2 regions of the Arthrobacter rhamnosi genome follow, and region 2 is predicted to be linked to the other one. Evidence: riboswitches for the same ligand, from Rfam matches in the RefSeq annotation. Region 2 holds a riboswitch; the other holds the start of a gene.
The links. A riboswitch is a leader RNA that binds a small molecule or an ion and turns the genes downstream of it on or off. The one in region 2 is predicted to bind S-adenosylmethionine.
Positions count from the first base shown of each region.

Region 1 (3,764 bases), on a different contig from region 2:
CCAGAGGACGAAGACACTGCCGGCGATCCGTCGGAGGATGACGCTGCCGGCACTGCCGACGGTCGCGGTGGTGCGGGGTGCCGCACTGAGGGAATCGAGGGAGGTGCTCATTCGGAATCGACCGCCGTGACGTCGTAGAGGTAGGGGAGGGAGAGGCTCGGCTCGAGGGCGAGCGAGGTGAAGCGGTCACTGCGGAGCGCCACCTGGCTGGCCTGGTTGTAGAGCGGGAGCTGGAGTGCGTTGTCGCTCACGATCTGCTGCGCCTGGTAGTAGAGGTCCTTGCGGACCTCCGGGTCGTCGGTCGCGAGTGCGTCGTTGAGGATGCCGTCGAGCTCCGGGTTGCGGAAGCCCGAGCCGTTGGGCACGAAGCCCGCCGACTCGGTGTACTCCGAGGAGAAGACGATGCGCAACACGTCAGCGGTGTTGGTGTTCCAGTAGTCGGCGCGGAGGTCGTACTCGAAGTTGTTGCCGAGTTCGCTGACGCTGGCGCCGTCGCCGTTCTCGATCAGCACCTCGAACCCTGCCTTCTTCGCCGTCGCCTGGATCTGGGTGACCAGGGCCTGGTGCGCTGTGGGCCACCAGTCCGGCGTGTAGGGGAAGTGCACCGTGAGGCGCTGGCCGTTCTTCACGCGGTAGCCCTCGTCGTCGCGTTCGGTCCAGCCGGCCTCGTCGAGCAGGCGTGCCGCCTCCTCGGGGTCCGGATCGTAGACGTGCTCGAAGTCGGGGGAGTAGAAGCCGGTGGTGGAGCTCAGCGGTCCGCCGGCCCGGGTCACGGTGCCGAAGTACACGCTGTTGATGCCCGCATCCACGTAGGCGCTGCGCAGGAAGGCCTTGCGGACGTTGAGGTCGTCGAACGGTGCGCGCGTGGTGTTCAGGATCAGGTTGGTCGGGTTCCCGGGCCGGTCCTGCAGGATGAGTTCGACGTTCGGATCGGCCTCGGCCTCGTCGAAGTGCACCGACGGCATGAGGTCGAGGGCGTCCACCTGGCCGGCGCGGAGGAGTCCGTAGCGTGTGGAGTCCTCGGGGACGATCCGCCACTCGATCTTCTCGATGTGGGCCGGGCCCTGGTGCTTCGCATAGGGAGGAGCGGAGTTGTAGTCCTCGTTGCGGACGAGGCTGACCTTCGACTGCGGCACGTAGTCGACGATCTTGTAGGGGCCCGAGCCCACCGGCGCGTTGCAGTTCTCGGCCCGCGGGCGCTTGAGGGCCTCGGGTGACTCGATGCCGAGGAACGGCTGGGCGAGCACCTCGAGGAATGCCGCGTAGGGGCGGTTGAGGGTGACGACGGCGGTGGTGTCGTCGACGACCTCGGTGGAGGTGTAGGGCTTGAGGTAGCCGCCGGCCGTGCCGGACTGCGTGTCGGGGTCGACCATGTGGTCGAGGTTCGCCTTGACCGCCTCCGCGGTGAGCTTCGTGCCGTCGGTGAACCAGACGTCGTCGCGCACCGTGAAGGTGTAGGTGAGGCCATCGTCGGACACTGACCAGTCCGTGGCGAGCCACGGATGAATGGCGCCCTCGCTGTCCTGGGAGACCAGGGAGTCGAGGTAGTTCGCCGCGATCGAGGCCTGCGGCATGTCGCCGTCGACGTGGGGGTCGAGGCAGGAGATGTCCTTGCCGGTGGCGAAGACGAACGTGTCGTCCTCGCTCGCTGCGGCTGATCCTCCGCAGCCCGATGTGGTGAGGAGAAGGCCTGCGGCCGCTGCGAGCAGGGCGAGGGTGCGGGGTGTGCTGGGGCTTGCTGTTGTCACGCTGGGCTCCTGAATCATCGCCCGATGGAGGGCAGACAGGACAGCCAGCGATCACCCGGGCGTGCGGAAGCACGGGAGGGGAGACCAACGAAAGCGTGTAGCTTCTCCATCGGTCCTGGCAGTAGCACCGTTCCCCGTTGCTACACAGGGAGGGTTGCTGCGGCGTCGTCGATCCAGGTCTCTCGGCCGCTCGGGATGGTTATGGCTACAGCTAAGCGCACCGGGCATCGGCTGCGCCAGTGGTCCCCGTCATATTCGGTCATGCGGGAGGTCGTGCGGGAGGTCGTAGGAGGACCGGCCGGACCGGCCGGCAGCTAGGCGCGACGCGCGAGTTCCATGAACATCGTCGAGTGCAGGCTGTCGACGTGCGCGTGGGCGATCGAGACCGCCTGAACCGCGTCGCGCCTCCGCAGCGCACGCACCAGGTCGATGTGGTCCTCGTTGGCGCGGTGCAGTGCGTCGATGGGGTACGGGACGAAGTGCTCGTACAGCTCGCCGAGGGCTGCCGAATACACGGCGGTGGCAGCACCGAGGTGGGACGCCGCGGCCACGGACCGGTGGAAGGCGTCGTCGGCCTGGTGGTATTCCGACCAGTTGGTGGCCTTCCCCATGCGCTGCGTCAGCGCCTCCAGCGCCTCCAGCTCGTCCTCCGTGGCGTTGACGGCGGCGAAGTGGGTGACCGCGCACTCGGCGAGGAGGCGCCGGTCCACCAGATCGTGGACGGCCGCGGCATCCGGCAGTCCCAGGGACAGCCTCTCCAGGGCGACGGCGGGAGGATCCGCCGCGACGAAGGTACCGCCGTCACGTCCACGCCGCCGGACGACGATCCCCTCGTCGGCAAGGCTCGCCATCGCCCGACGGGCTGTCATCGGACTGACCGAGAGCCCCAGGGCGATGTCGGCCTGGTCCGGCAGCCGTTCGCCGGGTTGGATAAGGCCGAGCGAGATGGAGGTGGCGATGCGGGCGCGGACGGCATCGATGGCGCTGCGCCGTCCGTGACCGGGCGGCAGGCCGGGCGGCAGGGCAGAGGGCATAGGAGCCGGCAGTGCAGACGGCAGGGGAGACGACGCCGCCGTACCCGGCGGTTCCCGCACTTCAGCAGCCATGGTTTCACCCTAACGTCGTCCCGCCTTGATAATAGTTCAATATGAGCTAATATTGCGTGAGCCCCGTCACTGCAAGCCAAGGCGACCCATGTCACAGCCCCTACCGCTCCTCGCGGTCCAGTCCGAACCGATCGCGATCGGTGAGCCATTCTCGGTCTTCGCCACCCAGGTCTCCGACGCCCTCGCGGCGCATCCCGGAACCCGGCTCCTCGTCTACCCCGAACTGCACCTGTTCGGTGACGGCTACCCCGACCAGGCGCGCACGGAAGCGCTCCAGGAGTCTGCGCAGCCCCTCGACGGGCCCCTCGTGCGGGAGCTCGCACAGCTCGCCGGGGACCTCGGCGTGTGGCTCGTGCCCGGAAGCATCTGCGAGCGCGGGCCCGAGGGGCAGCTGTTCAACACCGCCCTCGTGTTCTCCCCGCAGGGCGAGCTCGAGGCGAGCTACCGCAAGATCTTCCCGTGGCGTCCCTTTGAGCCGTACGACCCCGGGGACGCCTTCGTCACCGTCGACCTCGAGGGCTACGGCAGGGCCGGTCTGTCCATCTGCTACGACGCGTGGTTCCCCGAAGTGACCCGCCAGCTCGCCTGGCTCGGCGCGGACGTGATCCTCAATGTCGTCAAGACCACCACGGAGGACCGCGAACACGAGTTGGTCCTCGCCCGGGCCAACGCCATCGTCAACCAGGTGTTTATTGTCAGCGTCAACTGTGCCGGCCCCACCGGGCGCGGCCAGAGCCTCATCGTGGACCCGGAGGGCACGGTCCTCGAATCTCTCGACGACGAGGGTACCGGGATGATGGCGGCCACCCTCGACCTGTCGCGCATCGACTACGTGCGCACGCACGGCACCGCCGGGCTGAACCGCATGTGGTCCCAGTTCCGCGCCCATGAGACCCCGATCGAGCTGCCC
Region 1 is NZ_JBTNDT010000004.1:165,663-169,426, forward strand. Features, by position in the region: gene ACX80I_RS09650 (ABC transporter permease) at 1-111, opposite strand, end outside; gene ACX80I_RS09655 (ABC transporter substrate-binding protein) at 108-1,748, opposite strand; SAM riboswitch class I at 1,852-1,950, opposite strand; gene ACX80I_RS09660 (FadR/GntR family transcriptional regulator) at 2,063-2,854, opposite strand; gene ACX80I_RS09665 (carbon-nitrogen hydrolase family protein) at 2,943-3,764, shown strand, end outside.
Region 1: another riboswitch for S-adenosylmethionine. It lies ahead of ACX80I_RS09655 (ABC transporter substrate-binding protein); the one in region 2 lies ahead of ACX80I_RS11420 (ABC transporter substrate-binding protein).

Region 2 (3,764 bases):
GAACACCATGCCGAGGCGGCGGCGCAGCTCGTCCGGGTTGTCCTTCAGTACCGACCGGCCGTCGAGCAGGATGTCGCCCTTGTCCGGTTCGATCAGGCGGTTCAGCACCCGCAGGAGCGTCGACTTGCCGGACCCGGAGGGGCCGATGACCGACGCCGTCGTACCCCGCTCCACGTGCAGGTCGATGCCGCGCAGCACATGGTTGGAGCCGAAGGAGAGGTGGAGGTCCCTACCGGTCAGGGTTCCCGATTCGAGAGTCTTCATGCCTTCGCTCCTTCACCGATCTTCGCGGCCAGTTCGTCGGGCTCGGGCTTCTCCCGCTTGCCGACCCGCAGCCGGTTGTCGATGTAGTTGACCAGGTGGGTCAGCGGGATCGTGAGGCACAGGTACAGGGCGGCGGAGGCGATGAGCGGCGAGAGGTTGCCCGTGTTGCTGGCCGCATCGTTGCCGATCCGGAACAGCTCACGCTCGCTGGTCAGGAGTCCGAGGAAGTAGATCAGCGAGGACTCCTTGATCAGCGCGATGAACTGGTTCACCAGGGCGGGCAGCACGCGCCGCACGCCCTGGGGAACCACCACGAGCTGCATGGAGGAGCGGTAGCTGAAGCCCAGTGCGCGCGAGGCCTCCAGCTGTCCCTTTTCCACACTCTGGATGCCGGAGCGGAAGATCTCGCCGATGTAGGCCGCCGCCATGAGCGACAGCGCGAGGATGCCCATGGGGAACGGGCTCGTGCTGCCGGTGGCCTGGCGGTAGATCGGGCTGAGGCCGATGCCGATGAGCAGGATGATCACCACGGCGGGGACGCCACGGAAGATGTCCGTATAGATGCGCGCCACCCAGCGGAGCAGCCGGTTCCGGGAGATCCCCATGATCGCGAGGAGCATGCCGAGGACCGACCCGATGATGCCGGACGTGATCGCGAGGATCAGGGTGTTCCGCAGTCCGACCGCCAGGAGTTCCGGCAGGACGGCGGCCATCGCCCCCCAGTCGAAGAAGGTCTGCGAGAGCTGTTCAAGGGCATTCATGCAGGGACCGCTACTTTACTTCCACGGCTTTGCTGCCGGGCTTCCAGTCGGAGGGCATCTCGCGGTCCGGGTACCACTCCTTGGTGAGCTCGGTCCACGTGCCGTCCTCGATCACGGCGTCGAGCCCGGAGTTGAGCGCGTCGATCAGGGGCTGGTTCTCGCTGTTCACGGCATAGGCCGTGAAGTTCTCGGTGTTGATGATGGTCTCGGCGATGGTGGTGTCATCGCCCTCCTTCACCTGGCCGGTGGCCTGCTGGGACGGGGCGACCCACGCGTCGACCTGGCCGTTCTTCACGTTCGCGTAGACCGTGTTGTAGTCCGCGAAGCGCACGGGCTCGAGGCCGAGGGTGTTGGTCACGTAGTCGTCCTGGACGGTGCCCTGCACCACGCCGATGCGGGTGCTCTCCGAGAGGGAGTCGAAGCCCGTGACCGAGGAACCGTTCTTCGTGACGACGGCCATGTACCCGAAGTCGTAGCCGTTCGTGAAGCCGACGTTCTCGCGGCGGGCGGCCGTCGTGGAGATCGAGGAGGATCCGACGTCGAACTGCTTGTTCTGGACCTGGGCGAGCAGTGCGGAGAAGTCCGTGGACGCGAACTCGACCTCGAGACCGAGCTTGTCGCCGATGGCGCGGAGCAGCTCGTTGTCGTAGCCGGTGAAGACGCCGTTCTCGATGAAGATGTTCGGCGGAGCGTCCGAGAGGGTGCCGACGCGCAGGGTCCCCTCCGTGATGAGGCCGAGCTTGGAGGTGTCGATCTCGTCGACCGGCGTGGTGTCCTCGGTCGTGTACTGGTCGAGCGACTGCTGGTCGCTGCCGGCGAGGGCGTCGGTGGTCGCGGTCGGCTCGCTGCTGCTACTGGTGTTGCTGCCGCAGGAGACGGTCAGCGCGAGGAGCGGGACGGCGAGTGCCGCGAGGACTTTGCGGGAGATGTTCATGGGGTCCTTCTTCGATGCTGGCCCGGGGTGCGGGCCGACTGGATGAGGTGGATCTCGGGGAGGAACGAATAGGTGCCGGGAGGCTGCTGGTGACACGCTCGCTGTTCTGGCCGGGCGCGGTGTGGCGGCTGCTGTCCCGGTTACCTCGGGGTGGTCCGCACGACGCCGTACTTGCCAACCGGGGGACTGGTCCCGGCGGCCGAATCTTCACCTGGAGCACCCCACTACGGGAGAGGGTTGCTGTCCAGCCGGCCAGGGCCGAGGGCTGGAGCTCTTGATTCCAAGAAAACGCTATGGCAGCACGAAGTGCCCGGTCAAAACGAAATTGCGCGGAAATCGGCGTTTGACGCGGTAAACGGCCTGTGGGGCAGGCTTTTGTGGCGAAAATTACACGAAGCGGTCCACGAGGTCGGTCAGCTCGGCCGTGAGGGCGGGCGAGGATCGGACGGCCTGGCCGTCGATCGAGAGCACGGGTGCGAGGAGCCGGATGCTCGAGATCAGCCATACCGCGTCGGCGTCGAGGAGGTGGTGCGGTTCCAGGGGGCCGTAGCCGAGTTCCCACCCCTGCTCCTTGGCCGCCGTGAACAGCGCGCTCTGCGAGGTGCCCGCGAGGATGCCGCTCTCGAGCTGCGGTGTCAGGAGTGTCTTCCGTCCGTCGCGGTCGGAGGCCAGCAGCACGGTCGAGGTGGGGCCCTCCAGGACCTTGCCGTCGGAGGACGTGAAGATGACGTCGTCGGCCCCGTGGGCCTTCGCGTAACGGATGGCCGCCATGTTGACGGCGTAGGAGAGGGTCTTGGCGCCCAGCAGCAGCCAAGGTGCGCGCTGCGCCACGGAGCTGTCGTACCCGCGTTCGAGGAACAGGACCCGGAGTCCCGTCCTGCGCTGTTCGATCGTCGACGCCGGCACGGGCGCGACCTGGACCCACGCGGTGGCCCGCCCGGCGCCTTCGGCCCCGCGCGTGGCGATGAGCTTCACGACGGCGTCATGGCGCTCCGGTTCCGCTGCCGCGAATTCCCGCAGGCCGGTGCGGATGGCCCGGCTCCACGCCTCGGCGTCGGGGACCGGAAGGTCCAGGGCCGCTGCCGACGACGCGAGCCTCGTCAGGTGTGCCTGCTCCTTGCGGGGAGACCCGTCGACGGCCAGGAGCGATTCGAAGACCCCGTCGCCGCGGGTGGCGCCCAGGTCCGTGGCAAGGAGCTGGGGCTGCGAGGCATCGACGACCCTGCCGTCGTCGTGGGCCGGGTCGAGGAACACGAGAACAGTCATGGCCCCCAGCGTATCCGCTCGCGCCCGACCACCCCTGTCTGTAGTGTGCGAGGGGATGTCCGGCACTCGGGTATCACCACAGGGGGTTGGGGAGCATGGCGGAAGAACGGGATGCCGCCCCGGAAGCCTTCGTGGCCGAGCTGCGCACCGAGGTCCTGTGGGTCCAGTGGCGGCGCAATACGAGCGTCGGCGACAGTGATGCCGCAGCACTGATCGAGCGGTCCAACGCGCTGTGCCGGGACGTCTGCCCGCCGATGCTGGTGGAGCTCAACGGCATGGTGTCGCTCACGCGGAGCGCTCTTCACGGTTTCGCGACTGCGCTGAACATCGCAGCCATGGCCATCGTCGGCCCGAGCGCGGTCGACAGGACACTGGCGGACTTCTTCGCCCGGGTGCACAACCCCCCGTACCCCACGCGCTACTTCGAGTGCCCGGCCGAGGCGCTGGCCTGGCTCACCGAACATCCGTACGGTCCCTGACAACCCCCTCAGGAGCTGACGGGAGTCCCCGATCGGGTGAGTGCCGTGATGAGCCGCTCC
Region 2 is NZ_JBTNDT010000005.1:85,374-89,137, reverse strand. Features, by position in the region: gene ACX80I_RS11430 (amino acid ABC transporter ATP-binding protein) at 1-264, opposite strand, end outside; gene ACX80I_RS11425 (amino acid ABC transporter permease) at 261-1,025, opposite strand; gene ACX80I_RS11420 (ABC transporter substrate-binding protein) at 1,036-1,959, opposite strand; SAM riboswitch class IV at 2,122-2,239, opposite strand; gene ACX80I_RS11415 (aminodeoxychorismate lyase) at 2,347-3,225, opposite strand; gene ACX80I_RS11410 (DUF7793 family protein) at 3,321-3,704, shown strand; gene ACX80I_RS11405 (EAL domain-containing protein) at 3,713-3,764, opposite strand, start outside.